One region of the Streptomyces sp. CLCI03 genome, then DNA from elsewhere that is predicted to be linked to it. Evidence: riboswitches for the same ligand, from Rfam matches in the RefSeq annotation. Region 1 holds a riboswitch; the other holds the start of a gene.
What was found. Region 1 has a riboswitch for S-adenosylmethionine ahead of ACWG52_RS26875 (aminotransferase class V-fold PLP-dependent enzyme). Riboswitches for the same ligand answer to the same signal wherever they lie in the genome.
Positions count from the first base shown of each region.

Region 2: linked by a shared signal. The riboswitch ahead of thrC (threonine synthase) and the one ahead of ACWG52_RS26875 (aminotransferase class V-fold PLP-dependent enzyme) in region 1 are both predicted to bind S-adenosylmethionine.

Region 1 covers NZ_CM132132.1:5,825,003-5,832,588, forward strand. The annotation lists gene qcrB (cytochrome bc1 complex cytochrome b subunit) at 1-784, shown strand, start outside; gene trpD (anthranilate phosphoribosyltransferase) at 963-2,027, shown strand; SAM riboswitch class IV at 2,119-2,235, shown strand; gene ACWG52_RS26875 (aminotransferase class V-fold PLP-dependent enzyme) at 2,458-3,852, shown strand; gene ACWG52_RS26880 (Lrp/AsnC family transcriptional regulator) at 4,339-4,620, opposite strand; gene ACWG52_RS26885 (rhomboid family intramembrane serine protease) at 4,617-5,339, opposite strand; gene ACWG52_RS26890 (hypothetical protein) at 5,476-5,715, shown strand; gene ACWG52_RS26895 (NYN domain-containing protein) at 5,756-7,120, shown strand; gene ACWG52_RS26900 (C40 family peptidase) at 7,374-7,586, shown strand, end outside.
Region 2 covers NZ_CM132132.1:4,475,047-4,482,632, forward strand. The annotation lists gene ACWG52_RS20715 (extracellular solute-binding protein) at 1-641, shown strand, start outside; gene ACWG52_RS20720 (DUF3263 domain-containing protein) at 689-925, shown strand; gene otsB (trehalose-phosphatase) at 965-1,813, shown strand; gene ACWG52_RS20730 (alpha,alpha-trehalose-phosphate synthase (UDP-forming)) at 1,946-3,376, opposite strand; gene ACWG52_RS20735 (glucosyl-3-phosphoglycerate synthase) at 3,424-4,374, opposite strand; SAM riboswitch class I at 4,560-4,717, shown strand; gene thrC (threonine synthase) at 4,711-6,009, shown strand; gene ACWG52_RS20745 (MoaD/ThiS family protein) at 6,045-6,323, shown strand; gene ACWG52_RS20750 (cold-shock protein) at 6,773-6,979, shown strand; gene groL (chaperonin GroEL) at 7,305-7,586, shown strand, end outside.

The DNA of each region.
Region 1 (7,586 bases):
CATCGCCACGATCAACCCGATCTGGGCGCTCGGCCCGTACCGCCCGGACCACGTGTCCACCGGTGCGCAGCCCGACTGGTACATGGGTATGCCGGAAGGCCTGATCCGAGCCATGCCCGGCTGGGAGATCAACCTGTGGGGCCACACGCTCGTCCTGGGCGTGTTCATCCCGCTGCTGCTCTTCCCGCTGGTCCTCGGCGCGATCGCCGTCTGGCCCTTCATCGAGTCCTGGGTCACCGGGGACAAGCGCGAGCACCACATCCTGGACCGCCCGCGCAACGTCCCGACCCGCACCGCCTTCGGTGTCGCCTGGATCGCGGAGTACATCGTGCTCCTCATCGGCGGCGGCAACGACATGTTCGCCCAGTACTTCCACCTGTCGATCAACTCGATCACGTGGTTCGTCCGGATCGGCTTCTTCGTCGTCCCGGTGCTGGCGTTCATCGTCACCAAGCGGATCTGCCTCGGCCTCCAGCGCCGGGACCACGACAAGGTGCTGCACGGTCGCGAGACCGGCATCATCAAGCGTCTGCCGCACGGTGAGTTCGTCGAGGTCCACGAGCCGCTCCCGGCGGGCCAGCTGCACAAGCTCACGGCGCACGAGCAGTACAAGCCGATCGAGATCGGCCCGACGGTCGACGAGAACGGTGTCGAGCGCAAGGTGAAGGCCACCGAGAAGCTGCGCGCGAAGCTCAGCCAGGGCTTCTACGGTGAGAACAACCAGATTCCGAAGCCCACGGTGGAGGAATACAAGGAGATCCAGTCCGGCCACGGCCACCACTGATCCCCGAATGAACGCATGAGGGATTGATTTCGGTCAGTCCTGGTGTCGCCACGGCGAGAGCCCCGTCCAGTGTCTGGACGGGGCTCTTTGCCGTAACCGGGGCTGGATAGGCTGAACCCTGACGGATCAGACGTGGCGCCAGAGCATGAGGACGGCCCACCGACAGCAGGAGCGGACCATGAACGTTGCGACCCCGGCAGGCGGCGACAGCGTGGCGGCCCGTGGCTGGCCGGGCGTTCTCGACGCTCTGCTGACCGGCCAGGACCTGACCGCCGAGGACACCGCCTGGGCCATGGACCGGATCATGCGCGGAGAAGCCACCGACGCCCAGATCGCCGGCTTCATGGTCGCGCTGCGGGCCAAGGGGGAGACCGTCGAGGAGATCAACGGCCTCGTACGGGCGATGTACGCGCACGCCAACCTGATCGAGGTACCCGGCCGCACGGTCGACATCGTCGGCACCGGTGGCGACGGGGCCAAAACGGTGAACATCTCCACGATGTCGGCGATCGTGGTCGCCGGTACCGGCGCCAAGGTCGTCAAGCACGGAAACCGGGCCGCGTCCTCCGCGAGCGGCTCCTCCGACGTCCTGGAGAAGCTCGGCGTCAACCTCGACCTCGGCACGGCGCGCGTCGCGGAGGTCGCCGAGGAAGCGGGCATCACCTTCTGCTTCGCGGTCAAGTTCCACCCGGCCCTGCGCCACGTCGCGGCGGCCCGCAAGGAACTCGGCATCCGCACCACCTTCAACGTCCTCGGCCCGCTGACCAACCCGGCCCGGGTACGCGCCCAGGCCTCGGGCGTGGCCGACCCCCGGATGGCCCCCATCGTCGCGGGCGTGCTCGCCTCACGGGGCTCCTCCGCGCTGGTCTTCCGCGGCGACGACGGCCTGGACGAACTGAGCACCACCTCGACCTCACGCGTCTGGTGGGTCCGCGACGGCAAGGTCTCCGAGCAGGCCTTCGACCCCCGTGACGTGGGCATCCCCCTGGTCGGCGTCTCCGCCCTGGCCGGCGGGGACCCCTCGTACAACGCGGACGTGGCCCGCCGCCTGCTGGCCGGCGAGACCGGCCCGGTCCGCGACGCCGTACTGCTCAACTCGGCGGCCGCCCTGGTCGCCCTCGACCCCGGCCCCGGCAGCCTGGAGGAGCAGCTCACGGCCGGTATCGCCCGAGCGGCCCAGTCCATCGACTCGGGCGCGGCGCGGGCCGCCCTGGAGCGCTGGGTCACCGCCAGCAACGCGTAGCCGCACGAGAACGGCGCGAAAGCGACGACCCCGGTCCGCCATTCGGACCGGGGTCTTGCCTTCGGGCGATCTTGTGGCAGGATGCTGACCAGGTCACGAGTGACAGCGTTTAGGCCCCGGCTTGCTGTCCGGCAACCCTCCTTCCGTGGCGGGGTGCCCCGGGTGATGACCAGGTCGTAGGCAGCAAGGCCTACGGCAAGCGCGGATCCCTCGACACCAGGGGTCCTGGTCTTCTCGAGGAGCTTTTTCCGTGAGCAAGCGAATGCGATAGGGCGACTCCGCCCCTACTTCACCCTCGGATCAGGGTCACTTCCGTGTACCCCCGCCCCGCGCGGACCGAGGACCTTCCCGTACCCCGGACGGCCGCAGCGCCGTACCCGCGTACGGGCACACCGAAGCCATTCAGCCCTGCCTGCCGGGAGATACCGCCATGTCCGCATCCCTGAACACCGCCGTCGCCACCGCCACCGTCGACCCCGCCTGTGCCGAGCCGCTCGCCGTCCTCGGCCGGGACGTCACCGTCCCCCTCGTCACCGGCGGCGAGGTCACCTACGCGGCCCTCGACTACGCGGCCAGCGCCCCCGCCCTGCAGCGCGTCTGGGACGACGTCGCCGCGTACGCCCCCTACTACGGCAGCGTGCACCGCGGCGCCGGATACCTCTCGCAGCTCTCCACCGACCTCTTCGAGCAGAGCCGCGTCACCGTCGCCGAGTTCCTCGACTGCCGCCCCACCGACCAGGTCGTCTTCACCCGCTCCACGACCGACTCGCTGAACCTGCTCGCCGCCGTACTCCCCGCCGACTGCCAGGTGTTCGTCTTCGAGACCGAGCACCACGCCTCCCTGCTGCCCTGGGTCGACGCACGGGTCACCTACCTCAACGCCCCGCGCACCCCGGCCGAAGCCGTCGCCACCCTGGAGCGGGCCCTCGCCGACCGCGACCCCTACGGCCCCGCCCTGGTCTGCGTCACCGGCGCCTCCAACGTCACCGGCGAGCTGTGGCCCGTCAAGGAACTCGCCGCCGCCGCGCACGCCCACGGCGCCCGCATCGTCCTGGACGCCGCCCAACTGGCCCCGCACCACCCCGTCTCCGTGCAGGAACTGGACGTCGACTGGGTCGCCTTCTCCGGACACAAGCTCTACGCGCCCTTCGGCTCGGGCGTCCTCGCGGGCCGCGCCGACTGGCTCCAGGACGCCCAGCCCTACCTCGCCGGCGGCGGCGCCTCCCGCAAGGTGGCCCGGCGCGAGGACGGCGGCGTGGACGTCGAGTGGCACACCACGGCCGCCCGCCACGAGGCCGGTTCCCCGAACGTCATCGGCGTCTACTCCATCGCCTCGGCCTGCAAGGCCCTGACCGAGGCCGGCTTCGAGAACCTCGTCGCCCGCGAGCAGCAGCTCATCACGAAGGTCCGGTCGGGCCTGGCGGAGGTTCCCGAGGTCCGGATCCTCTCCCTCTTCGGGGACGACGCCCCGCGCGTCGGCGTCATCTCCTTCGTCGTGGACGGCTGGAACAGCTCCCACTTCGCCGCCGCGCTGTCCGCCGAGTACGGGATCGGCGTCCGCGACGGCCTGTTCTGCGCCCACCCGCTGGTACGGACCCTGCTCGGCAGCGAGCCGCAGGCCCAGGGCGAATGCGGAGCCCCCGAGGCGGCGCCGGGGGAGCGCTCCCTGAACGCGATCCGCGTCAGCTTCGGCGCCGGCACCCCGGACGAGCACGTCGACCGCTTCGTCGACGCGGTGAAGGAACTGGTCACCTCCGGAGCCAAGTGGCAGTACCGCACGGAGGAAGGCCGCTGCGTTCCCCTGCGGGGCGGCGCGGTGGTGTGAGGCTCGGGTCGGCCTGCCGGATGCCCTGCGGGCGGCTCGGTGGTGTTCAGCCGGGCTCGGGCTGCGCCCGGGGCGGCGCCTCAATCGCCGGCGGGGCTGGGGGGTGTGGGTGGTGCGGGGCCCCGCAGGAGGGTCTCCTCGGCTCGGCGCGTGCGGGGGGTCTCGGCAAGGCGGCCGTGGTGACGCCTCGTCCTGCGGGGACCCTCCTGCGTGTCCCCGCCCCACGCCGGGGCTTCGACGGTACGGCCGGAGGGGTGGGGGGACGGGGTGGGGTGTCCCCGCAGGACGAGCGCGCAACCCCGCCCGACAGCCGAGACATGCCCGTAAGGCGCGAGCCGAGGAGACACCCCACCCCGGCCCCCCACCCCGACACCTACCGAGACACGGGCCCGCACATCAAGCCTCGCCGGCGTTTGAGGCGCGGCGCCGGGCGCAGCCCGAGTCCAGCTGAACACCGCAGGGTCCCGGCAGACCGCGCCGGAGGCGTTACGCGTCCAGGCCGATCGCGAACGCCGCTTCCAGGTCGTGCTGGGAGTACGTGCGGAAGGCCACGTGCGTGTCCGTCGCCTCGACGCCCGGGATCTTGCTGATGCGGCCGGGGATGATGTCCGCCAGGTTCTCGTGGCGGGCCACGCGGACCAGCGCGATCAGGTCGTACGTCCCCGTGACGGAGTAGACCTCGCTGACGTTCTCGAGGGCGGCGATGGACTCGGCGATCTCGGGGATCCGGTCCACGCTGGTCTTGATGAGCACGATCGCGGTGATCACGGCTGGCTGTCTCCCTCGGTGGCCGTCGCTGGTCGTCTCACTCTAGTCGTACCCCGATATCGGGCCCACGCGTAGAGGAAGCCGAGCGAGAAGCCCACCAGATGGGCCAGATAGGCGACCCCCGGCCCGCTGCCGGCCCGCTGTGCCGCCACCCATTGGAGGGCGAACCAGAACAGCAGCACGATCCACGCCGGGAACCGCAACGGCAGGAAGAAGAGGAACGGGAACAGGCTCGTCACCCTCGCCCGCGGGAGCAGGAAGAGGAACGCGCCCAGGACGGCCGAGATGGCGCCGGAGGCGCCGACCAGCGTTTGCGGGGAGCCCGCGTTGGCCGCCGCGTACGCCGCCATCGCCAGGTAGCCCGTGCAGAGGTAGAAGCCGAGGAACGCCGGGCGGCCCATCCGTTCCTCCGCCATCGCACCGAAGACGTGGAGGAACAGCATGTTCCCCAGCAGGTGCAGCCAGCTGCCGTGGACGAACAGGGCCGTCAGCGGGGTCAGCCAGGCCCGGGGGGTGCCCGTGAACAGTTCGTCCGGGACCACGCCCCAGCGTCGGAAGTAGGCCGTCCCGGCGGACAGCAGCTCATCCCCCGTCCCGTAGGCCGGGTTGAGCCCCGAGGCGGGGCCGAGAACGAACACCACGGCGCAGCCCGCGATCAGCGCATGGGTGACCACCGGTCCCCGGGCGGCCTCGCGAACGGCCCGCCACTTTACGATCATGTGACAGAGCATGACGTAAGGGGACCCACCTGAAGCGGTGGCAGGCCGTAGGGTTACGAGCTGCGGTCCGCAGGACGACGCATACGGCGGCGCGGACGGCTTTAATTGAATCAGCTACGAAGGAGAGAGCGGCCTGATGACGGTTCCCCTGCCGACCGACACCACCCGGTGGCGCTGCACCCTGTGCGGCAACCTCACGCGCTTCGATGTGACCCGTTCGTCGAAGGTCGTGGAGTACGTCCACCTGGACCTCGCCGGGGAGCCCAAGGTCGAGGAACGCGAGGTGGTCAATGAGACCATCGAGTCGGTCCGCTGTCGCTGGTGCAACGCGGTGGACCAGATCGAACTCGTGGACAGGCCGGGCGCGGACTCCTGACGGAGACGCACCCACAGGAAGATCACGGTAGGGGTGACGGATTGTGGAGCCAGCAAGCGGCGCTGAGCCGGCCGACGCGGCCGGCGACGCCGCCGAGGCGCTCGACCACCCGCTGCCGGAAGGCGTGCGGCGTCGGGTCGTCGCGCTCGTCTCGGACGCCTTCGGCGGACTGACGGTCGCGGACCTCCCGGCGCAGCTGCGCCAGTACGCCCGTTTCACCCCGACCCGGCGCGCCAAGTTCGCGGGCAACGCCATGGCCGCGGCGGTCGAGACCGACGCCGTGTTCCGTAGCAGGGTCGCCGAGAAGCTGCGCGAGGCGCAGGCCGATCTGGCCGCCGCGCTGGAGGCCGGCGCGCCCCCGGCCGCCGCGGATCCGCTGGACGTGGCGGCCGCCGCGTTCGTCCTGCGGCCGGCCGGTTGGGTCAAGCTGGTGGCCGCCGCGGGCGAGGAGGCGCAGCGCGCCGACGCCGAGCGGGTGGGCGAGGAGACCCGGCGCGAGCTGGAGCGGCTGCGCGAGGAGCTGGCCCACGCGCGGGAGCTGCAGCGCACGGGCGGGGAGCAGGTCCGGGTCGAACTGGACGCGGCCCGCAAGGAAGCGGAATCGCTTCAGCGCAAGCTGCGCAGTGCTCTCAGTGACGTCAAGCGGGGTGATGCGGCCCTGCGCAAGGTGAATGCGGAGATCGACGGGATCCGCGGTGACGCGGCTGCCCGGGTGGCCGCCGCCGAGAGCGAGTCCCGGCGGCTCAAGTCCCGTCTCGCGGAGGTGGAGACGGCGCTGGAGACCTCGCGCCGGGCCACCCGTGAGGGGCGCAGCATCGAGGACATGCGGCTGCGACTGCTGCTGGACACGGTGCTGGACGCGGCGCAGGGGTTGCGCCGCGAGCTGGCGCTGCCGCCGGTGAACACCCGGCCGGCCGACACCGTGGACGCGGTGGAGCCGGGCCGGATGACGCCGAAGGACATCGCGGCCCGGGCCCTGTCGGAGACCGATCCGGCGTTGCTGGACCAGTTGTTGGCGTTGCCCCAGGCCCATCTGGTGGTCGACGGGTACAACGTGACCAAGACGGGCTATCCGACGATGCCGCTGGAGAAGCAGCGGCTGCGACTGCTGGGCGGGCTGTCGATGCTGGCCGCGCAGACGGGCGCGGAGATGACCTGTGTCTTCGACGGGGCGGAGCTGGCGGCCCCGGTGCTGCTCGCGCCGCCGCGCGGGGTGCGGGTGCTGTTCTCCAAGGCCGGGGTGACGGCGGACGAGCTGATCCGCCAGTTGGTGCGTGCGGAGCCGCCCGGCCGGCCGGTGGTCGTGGTCTCCACGGACCGGGAGGTCGCCGACGGGGTGGCCAAGGCGGGCGCACGGCCCGTGACGTCCGCTTTGTTGCTGAAGCGGCTTTCGCGCGTTTCGTAACTCCTCGCCCTGATGCCCGAATTGATGGGACTCGTGGGGGACGCACCGTCAAGTGCCCTGCACAGAGCGTGCGCTGTAGGTAAAGAACCTGGTGGGGGACCGAATTTTTTCCCGGCAGGATTTGAACTGATCACAGATGGGTCACTAGGGTCTGGTCAAACCTTCGTGCGGTAGATCACTCATTCGGGGTGGCAGCGAAGGCGCTGCCGAGTTGCGTTCTTCGGCGGCTCCCAGGAAGAAGGAGCTCGCCTTCGTGGCGTCCCACCGTCGACCCAAGCAGCCGAACCGCGCTCGTGTGACCGTGCTCACCTCGGTCGCGGCCGCAGCCGTCGCCCTCACCGCCCAGAGCGCCTCCGCCGCGCCGGCGAAGCCGAGCAAGGACGAGGTCAAGGCCCAGGTCGACGCGCTCTACGAAGAGGCGGAGCAGGCCACCGAGAAGTTCAACGGCGCCAAGGAGCGCCAGGAC
Region 2 (7,586 bases), 1.3 Mb from region 1:
GCGGTGGCGGCTACACCGACAACGAGGAGTCGTACGCGATCGACTCCGCCCCCAACGTCAAGGCGCTGGAGTTCCTGCGGGACAAGATGGTCGGCCAGGGGCTGACCGGACCCGTGGAGCCCGGCAAGCTGGACCGCCAGGCCGCCTTCGACGGCTTCACCAAGGGTGAGGTCGGCATGCTCAACGGGCACCCGACCCTGCTCAAGCAGGCCGCGGCCAAGGGCGTGAAGTTCGGCATGGTGCCGCTGCCCACCGCCGACGGCAGCGACCAGCCCGCGATGGGCGTCGCGGACTGGGTCATGGCCTTCAAGAACGGCCACCGCCAGCAGTCCGGCAAGTTCCTGGACTTCCTGTACCAGCCCAAGAACGTGACGGCCTTCACCGAGAAGTACGACCTGCTGCCCGCCACCACCAGCGGCTACCAGGCCAAGCAGGCCGCCACCGGCGGCTCGTCCGCGCAGCTGAAGCCCTTCCTCACGGCCCTGCCCAACTCCCGGCTGTACCCCGTCGGCAAGAAGTCCTGGGCGGGCGTCAGCGAGGACATCAAGCAGAACATCGGCAAGACCGTCCAGCCCGGTGGACAGCCCGCGAAGGTCCTGGAGCAGATCGCCACGGCCGCCCGCGCGTCCGACCCGCGCTGAGCGGTGGCGGCGGGCCGACTGTCGGAGCACGGCGTTAATCTGGCGGTATGACGGACGAGGGGCAGCTGACGGCCACGGAGGCCGCGGTGCTCGCGTACGAGGGACGTACCTGGCCCGGGCCCGGAGCCAAGGAACGGGCCATACGGGAAGGGCTGGGGATGACCCCCGTCCGCTACTACCAGCTGCTCAACGCGCTCATGGACGACCCGCGGGCGCTGGCCCACGCCCCGGGCACGGTCAACCGGCTGCGCAGGATCCGAGAGGCGCAGCGAGCCCGGCGATAGCCGTAGCCGTCCCACGGCCGGCCCGTTAGGGTCGTGCGTATGGGGAGCCATCCGCACGACTTGCCGATGCCCGTCACCGCTGCCGGACGCGAGGGACTCGAAGCCCTCCTCCGCACACCTCGCCGGTCCGTGGTCGCCCTGGACTTCGACGGTACCCTCGCCGACATCGTCCCGGACCCGGACCAGGCCAGAGCCCACCCCGGAGCCGTCCCGGCCCTGTCCGCACTCGCCCCCGAGGTCGACTCGGTGGCCGTGATCACCGGCCGGCCGGCGGGCGTCGCCGTCCGCTACGGGGGCTTCGCCGGGGTCCCCGGTCTGCAGCACCTGGTCGTCCTCGGCCACTACGGAGCCGAACGGTGGGACGCCGTCAGCGGCATCGTCCACGCGCCCGCCGAACACCCCGGGGTGGCGGCGGTCCGGGCGGAGCTGCCGGGGTTCCTGGACTCGATCGGGGCCTGGCGCGGCACCTGGATCGAGGAGAAGGGCCGGGCGCTGGCCGTCCACACCCGGCGGGCGGAGGATCCGGCGGCGGCCTTCGCGGCGCTGCGGGAGCCGCTGGCGGACCTCGCGGCGCGGCACGGGCTGATGGTCGAGCCGGGGCGGGCGGTGCTGGAGCTTCGGCCGCCGGGCATGGACAAGGGCGTCGCCCTGACCGAGTTCCTGGCGGAGCGGGACGCGGAGGCGGTGCTGTACGCGGGCGACGACCTGGGTGACCTGGCGGCGTTCGCGGCGGTGGAGAAGGGCCGTACGGACGGCCTGCCGGGGCTGCTGGTGTGCAGTGGCTCCGCGGAGGTCCCCGAGCTCGCCGCACGCGCCGACCTGGTCCTCCCCGGCCCGGGCCCGGTGGCCGCCTTCCTGGCCCAGCTGGCCGCGGCCCTGCGGTCCTGACCGTCCGTTGCCGGGGGCTCCGCCCCCGGACCCCGCGCCTCAAACGCCGGCGAGGCTGGATGTGGGCCGGCGCCGGCGGAAAATTCAGCCCCTCCGGCGTTTGAGGCGCGGGGTCCGGGGCGGAGCCCCGGCTCAGGTCAGGGCCGACAGCTGGGCCTCGAACCAGGCGGACGGCGGGAGGGCCGTCGCGGCAGCGGAGAGCCGCTTCGTGCGTTCCGCACGTTCCGGCACCGGCATCGCCAGCGCCGCGTGCAACGCCTCCGCCGTCTGCGTCACGTCGTACGGGTTCACCGTCAGCGCGTCCTGGCGGAGCTCCTCGTACGCCCCCGCCCCCGTCGACAGCACCAGCACGCACCCCGCCTCCGACACCACCGGGATCTCCTTCGCCACCAGGTTCATCCCGTCCCGCACCGGATTCACCAGCGCCACGTCCGCCAGCCGGTACGCCGCCAGCGAGCGTTCGAAGTCGTCCTTCACCGACACCAGCACCGGCTGCCAGTCCTCCGTACCGAACTCCTCGTTGATCTCCGCCGCCAGGTCCCGCACCGACTGCGTGTAGTCCCGGTACACCTTCAGGTCCTGCCGCGAGGGGTACGCCGACGCCAGGTGGACCACCCGGCCCCGCCACTGCGGGCGCGTGGTCAGGAGCTCCCGGTAGGCCAGCAGGCCGCGCAGGATGTTCTTCGACAGCTCGGTGCGGTCCACGCGGACGATCGTCCGCAGGCCGTCCACCTCCGCCCGCAGCTCCGCCAGCTTGGCGTTCACCTCCGGCCGGTGCGCCAGCGCCCGCAGTTCGTCCCCGTCCACGCCCAGCGGGTACGCCCGCACCCGCGTGGTGCGGGTGGGCCACACCGAGTAGCGCTGGTGCTCCACCACCGAGCCCTCGCGCACCTCGGACCGCCCCCACGCGTCGTCGAGCCGGGCCGACCCCAGGAACTCGGCCGCCCACGCCTCGGTGTGGAAGCCGAGCACGTCCGCGCCGAGCATGCCCCACAGCAGGGTCTCGCGGACCACGTCCGGCAGCATGGCGAGATAGCCCGGCGCCGCCCACGGGGTGTGCGTGAAGTGCGCGATCCGCAGGTCGGGACGGAGCACCCGCAGCAGTCCGGGCACCAGCGCCAGGTGGTAGTCCTGCACCAGCACCTGCGCGCCCTCCGCGGCCTCCTCGGCCAGGGCGTCGGCGAAGGCCTGGTTGTAGCGCTCGTAGGACTCCCACCGCGCGCGGAACTCCGCGTCGAAGACCGGCTCGCGCGGGACGTCGTACAGGTGGTGGTGCGTGAACCACAGCACAGAGTTGGCGATGCCGTTGTACGCGTTGTCATACATCGTGGGATCGATGTCCAACATCCGGACGCCCGGTTCGCTCACGCCCCGGCGGACCGCCTCCCGGTCCGCGTCCGACAGCGCCGCGCAGATCCACAGGGCCCCTGGCTGCTCGGCGAGGGCCGCCGAGAGGCCGGAGACGAGACCGCCCCCGCCGCGCCGGGCGCTGAGCGCACGGTCCTCGTCGAGGGCGTAGGAGAGGGGGCCGCGGTTCGCTGCGACGAGCACCTGGGAAGCCATGCCGCCAAACCTAGCCCGGTACGACCCCCCTCAAACCGTACGTTCCCTCACGCCGCGCGCCGCAGTGCGTACTCCTCGATGCCCGCCATCGGGGGCCGTTCCTCGGTGTCCACCGGGTACGTCCGCGGTACGAAGCCCTCCGGCCCGCGCTCGAACTGCGTGAGCTCCGGCCGTACGAGGTGCCCGCGCGAGAGGCGTACCTGGGCGGTGCGGTAGATCGCCGCGGCCATCCGGCCCAGCGCCTGCCCGTCCTGGTGACGGTGCAGCCGTACGCCCACGTCCACCTGGGCCAGCGCGTCCAGCCCGACCGTGTGCAGCGCGTCGACCAGCAGGCCCAGCTCGACGCCGTAGCCGACGGGGAACGGCAGCCGTTCCAGCAGGGAGCGGCGTACGGCGTACTCGCCGCCCAGCGGCTGGACGAAGCCGGCCAACTGCGGCCAGTGGAGGTTGAGGAGGGGGCGGGCGACCAGCTCGGTGACCCGGCCGCCCTGGCCGGGGGTGTCGCCGAACGGGCGGTCGTACATCGCCTTGACGAACTGCACGTCGGGGTCGGTCAGCAGGGGTCCGACGATCCCGGAGACGAAGGCGGCGGAGAAGTCCCGCAGGTCGGCGTCGACGAAGCAGACGATGTCCCCACGGGTGGCCAGCAGCGAGCGCCACAGCACCTCGCCCTTGCCGGGCAGCGCCGGCAGGCGGGGCAGGATCTCGTCGCGGTGCACCACGCGGGCGCCGGCCTTCGCCGCGACCTCCGCGGTGCGGTCGGCGGAGCCCGAGTCGACGACGACCAGTTCGTCGACCAGGGGGACCGGCAGTCCCTCGATCAGCTCACGCCGCACGACCTCGACGATCGCGCCGACGGTCGCCTCCTCGTCCAGCGCGGGCAGCACCACGCTGACCGTGGTCCCGGCCGCCCGTTTCCGGTCGAGCAGCTGGTCGAGCGGTCGGTCGGCGGCGGACCAGGAGCGGTCGGCCAGCCAGCGCTCCACCTCTTCCAGCACCCTCAGCACTCCCTGCGTGTCGGCGATATTCGCCCTTATGTGATCCATCTCGCGGTTCGGACGCCTGTCTCAACAGCCCGAGCCTTCGGTTACAGTCTTGAACAACGCGAAGGACCACCGCATGCCGGGGGTCCCCGCGTACAAACGCACCGGCGCGCCACAGAGCGCGTGTGCCGGTGCCATACCGCTCATCCAGAGGGGCAGAGGGACACGGCCCGTTGAAGCCCCGGCAACCCTCCAGTCGGTTCTCGCGATCGCGCAGCAGCGCTCGTCAGCGAGGTCCCCGGCTAGGGAAGGTGCCAATTCCGTCTCATGGCGAAGTGCGCCATGGGGAAGATGAGGAGAAAGGGCCTCGCCATCATGGCTGCACAGACTGTCGCCACCTCTGTTGATCTCGGACCTGCCACCGGCCTTTCCTGTCGCGAGTGCGGTACCCGCTTCGAGCTCGGCCCCATCTTCGCGTGCGCCGAGTGCTTCGGACCGCTGGAAGTCGCCTACGACCTCCCGACCGGTGACCCCGAAGCCCTGCGCGCCGCGATCGAGGCCGGCCCGAACAACATCTGGCGCTACGCGCCGCTGCTGCCGGTCCCCGCGGACGTGGCGTCCAAGCCCAGCCTGAACCCCGGCTTCACCAAGCTCGTGGACGCGGCCAACCTGGCCAAGGAGCTGGGCATCACCGGCAAGCTCTACGTCAAGGACGACTCCGGCAACCCGACGCACTCCTTCAAGGACCGCGTCGTGGCCATCGCCGTCGAGGCCGCCCGCGCCTTCGGGTTCACCACCCTGTCCTGCTCCTCGACCGGCAACCTGGCCGGCGCCGTCGGCGCCGCGGCCGCCCGTGCCGGCTTCCGTTCCTGCGTGTTCATCCCGCACGACCTGGAGCAGGGCAAGGTCGTCATGGCCGGTGTGTACGGCGGCGACCTGGTCGGCATCGAGGGCAACTACGACGACGTCAACCGCTTCTGCTCCGAACTCATCGGTGACCCGCTGGGCGAGGGCTGGGGCTTCGTCAACGTCAACCTGCGCCCGTACTACGGCGAGGGTTCCAAGACGCTCGCGTACGAGATCTGCGAGCAGCTCGGCTGGCAGCTGCCCGACCAGATCGTCATCCCGATCGCGTCCGGCTCGCAGCTGACGAAGATCGACAAGGGTCTGCAGGAGCTCGTCAAGCTCGGCCTCGTCGAGGACAAGCCGTACAAGATCTTCGGCGCTCAGGCCGAGGGCTGCTCCCCGGTGTCCACCGCCTTCAAGGCCGGTCACGACGTGGTCCGCCCGCAGAAGCCGAACACCATCGCCAAGTCCCTCGCGATCGGCAACCCGGCGGACGGCCCGTACGTCCTGGACATCGCCCGGCGCACCGGCGGATTCGTCGAGGACGTGAACGACGAGCAGGTCGTCGAGGCCATCAAGATCCTCGCGCAGACCGAGGGCATCTTCGCCGAGACCGCGGGCGGCGTGACCGTCGGCGTGACGAAGAAGCTCATCGAGAACGGGCAGCTCGACCCGACGCTGACCACCGTCGTCCTCAACACCGGTGACGGCCTCAAGACCCTGGAGGCGGTGGCCGCGGACAGCGGACAGACCGCCACCATCCGCCCGAGCCTGGACGCGTTCCGCGCCGCCGGCCTCGCCTGATCTCCCCTCCGCTCTCCCGGAAAGGCAGTAGCGCCATGAGCGTCAACGTCCGCATCCCCACCATCCTGCGCACCTACACCGGCGGCGTCGCCGAGGTCCCGGCCGAGGGCTCGACCCTCGCCGAGGTCATCGAGTCCCTGGAGAAGAACCACCCGGGCATCGCCGCGCGCGTCCTGGACGACCAGGGCAAGCTGCGCCGCTTCGTGAACGTCTACGTCAACGACGACGACGTGCGCTTCGAGGGCGGGCTGCAGGCGGCGACGCCCGACGGCGCCGGTGTCTCGATCATCCCGGCCGTCGCCGGCGGGTGCTGATCCCCGGATCTTCCGGATCTCCCGGATTCCCCGGATCGCCCGAATCATCCTGGTCGTCTTCCAGGTGACACGCGCAAACCGAAATTGCCCCCTCCGCCAAAGCGGAGGGGGCAATTCTGCTTGATTGGGCACGGTAGGGTTGGGGAAGTCCCCTCCGCTGTTCTTGCCCGCCGCATATGAACGGGCCGCGTGAGGGTCGACATCGGGCCAACATGCGAGTGCGTTATGGGGCTTTGGCGAGATATGTCAGGCCCGAGTTGCCCGGGAGTATGGCAAATTTTCACTCTATTTCAATGTTTCTCTGTGTCCAGAATTCTCATCGGATTGACCTGTTGCAGACAGCATCCGCGCAGATACATTCAGCCTCGGTCGACGCGTTCCGACGCAAGTTCTGACCCGGGATCGTGAAGTGCGTTCCTGCGCAAGGGCCAGTAATAGGGGAGTTAGGCATGGCTCAGGGCACCGTCAAGTGGTTCAACGCGGAGAAGGGCTACGGCTTCATCGCGGTCGACGGTGGTGCGGATGTGTTCGTCCACTACAGCGCCATCCAGATGGACGGGTACCGCACCCTTGAAGAGGGTCAGCGGGTCGAGTTCGAGATCTCGCAGGGCCAGAAGGGTCCGCAGGCGGACATGGTCAAGCTCGCACTCGGCTAGTCCTGGAGCGATCGACCACCGACGCACGGTCTTCATCGAAGACTTGGAACACCACGAGGGGCCCACATCCTGGACACGGGATGGGGGCCCCTCGTGCGTAGGCCCGGTAGTGGCCAGGTGTTGTCCCAAGCCGCTTGCACTCGGGGGGGTCGAGTGCTAATCATTGGCGTTAGCACTCTCCTGGTGAGAGTGCTACTGAAACGAGGACCGGGTCGGTGAGGCCCGCAGGGTCCGGTGGGAAGGAACCGCCGGGCACGCAGGCCGTCCGTCGCGGGCGCGGGCGCGGTCCGGAGCAATCCACCGCTGTCCGGGAGGACCACTTCAGATGGCCAAGATCATTGCGTTCGACGAGGAGGCCCGCCGCGGCCTCGAGCGTGGGATGAACCAGCTCGCCGACGCCGTCAAGGTCACCCTTGGCCCCAAGGGTCGCAACGTCGTCCTTGAGAAGAAGTGGGGCGCCCCCACGATCACCAACGATGGTGTCTCCATCGCCAAGGAGATCGAGCTCGAGGACCCGTACGAGAAGATCGGCGCCGAGCTGGTCAAGGAAGTCGCCAAGAAGACGGACGACGTCGCCGGCGACGGTACGACCACCGCCACCGTTCTC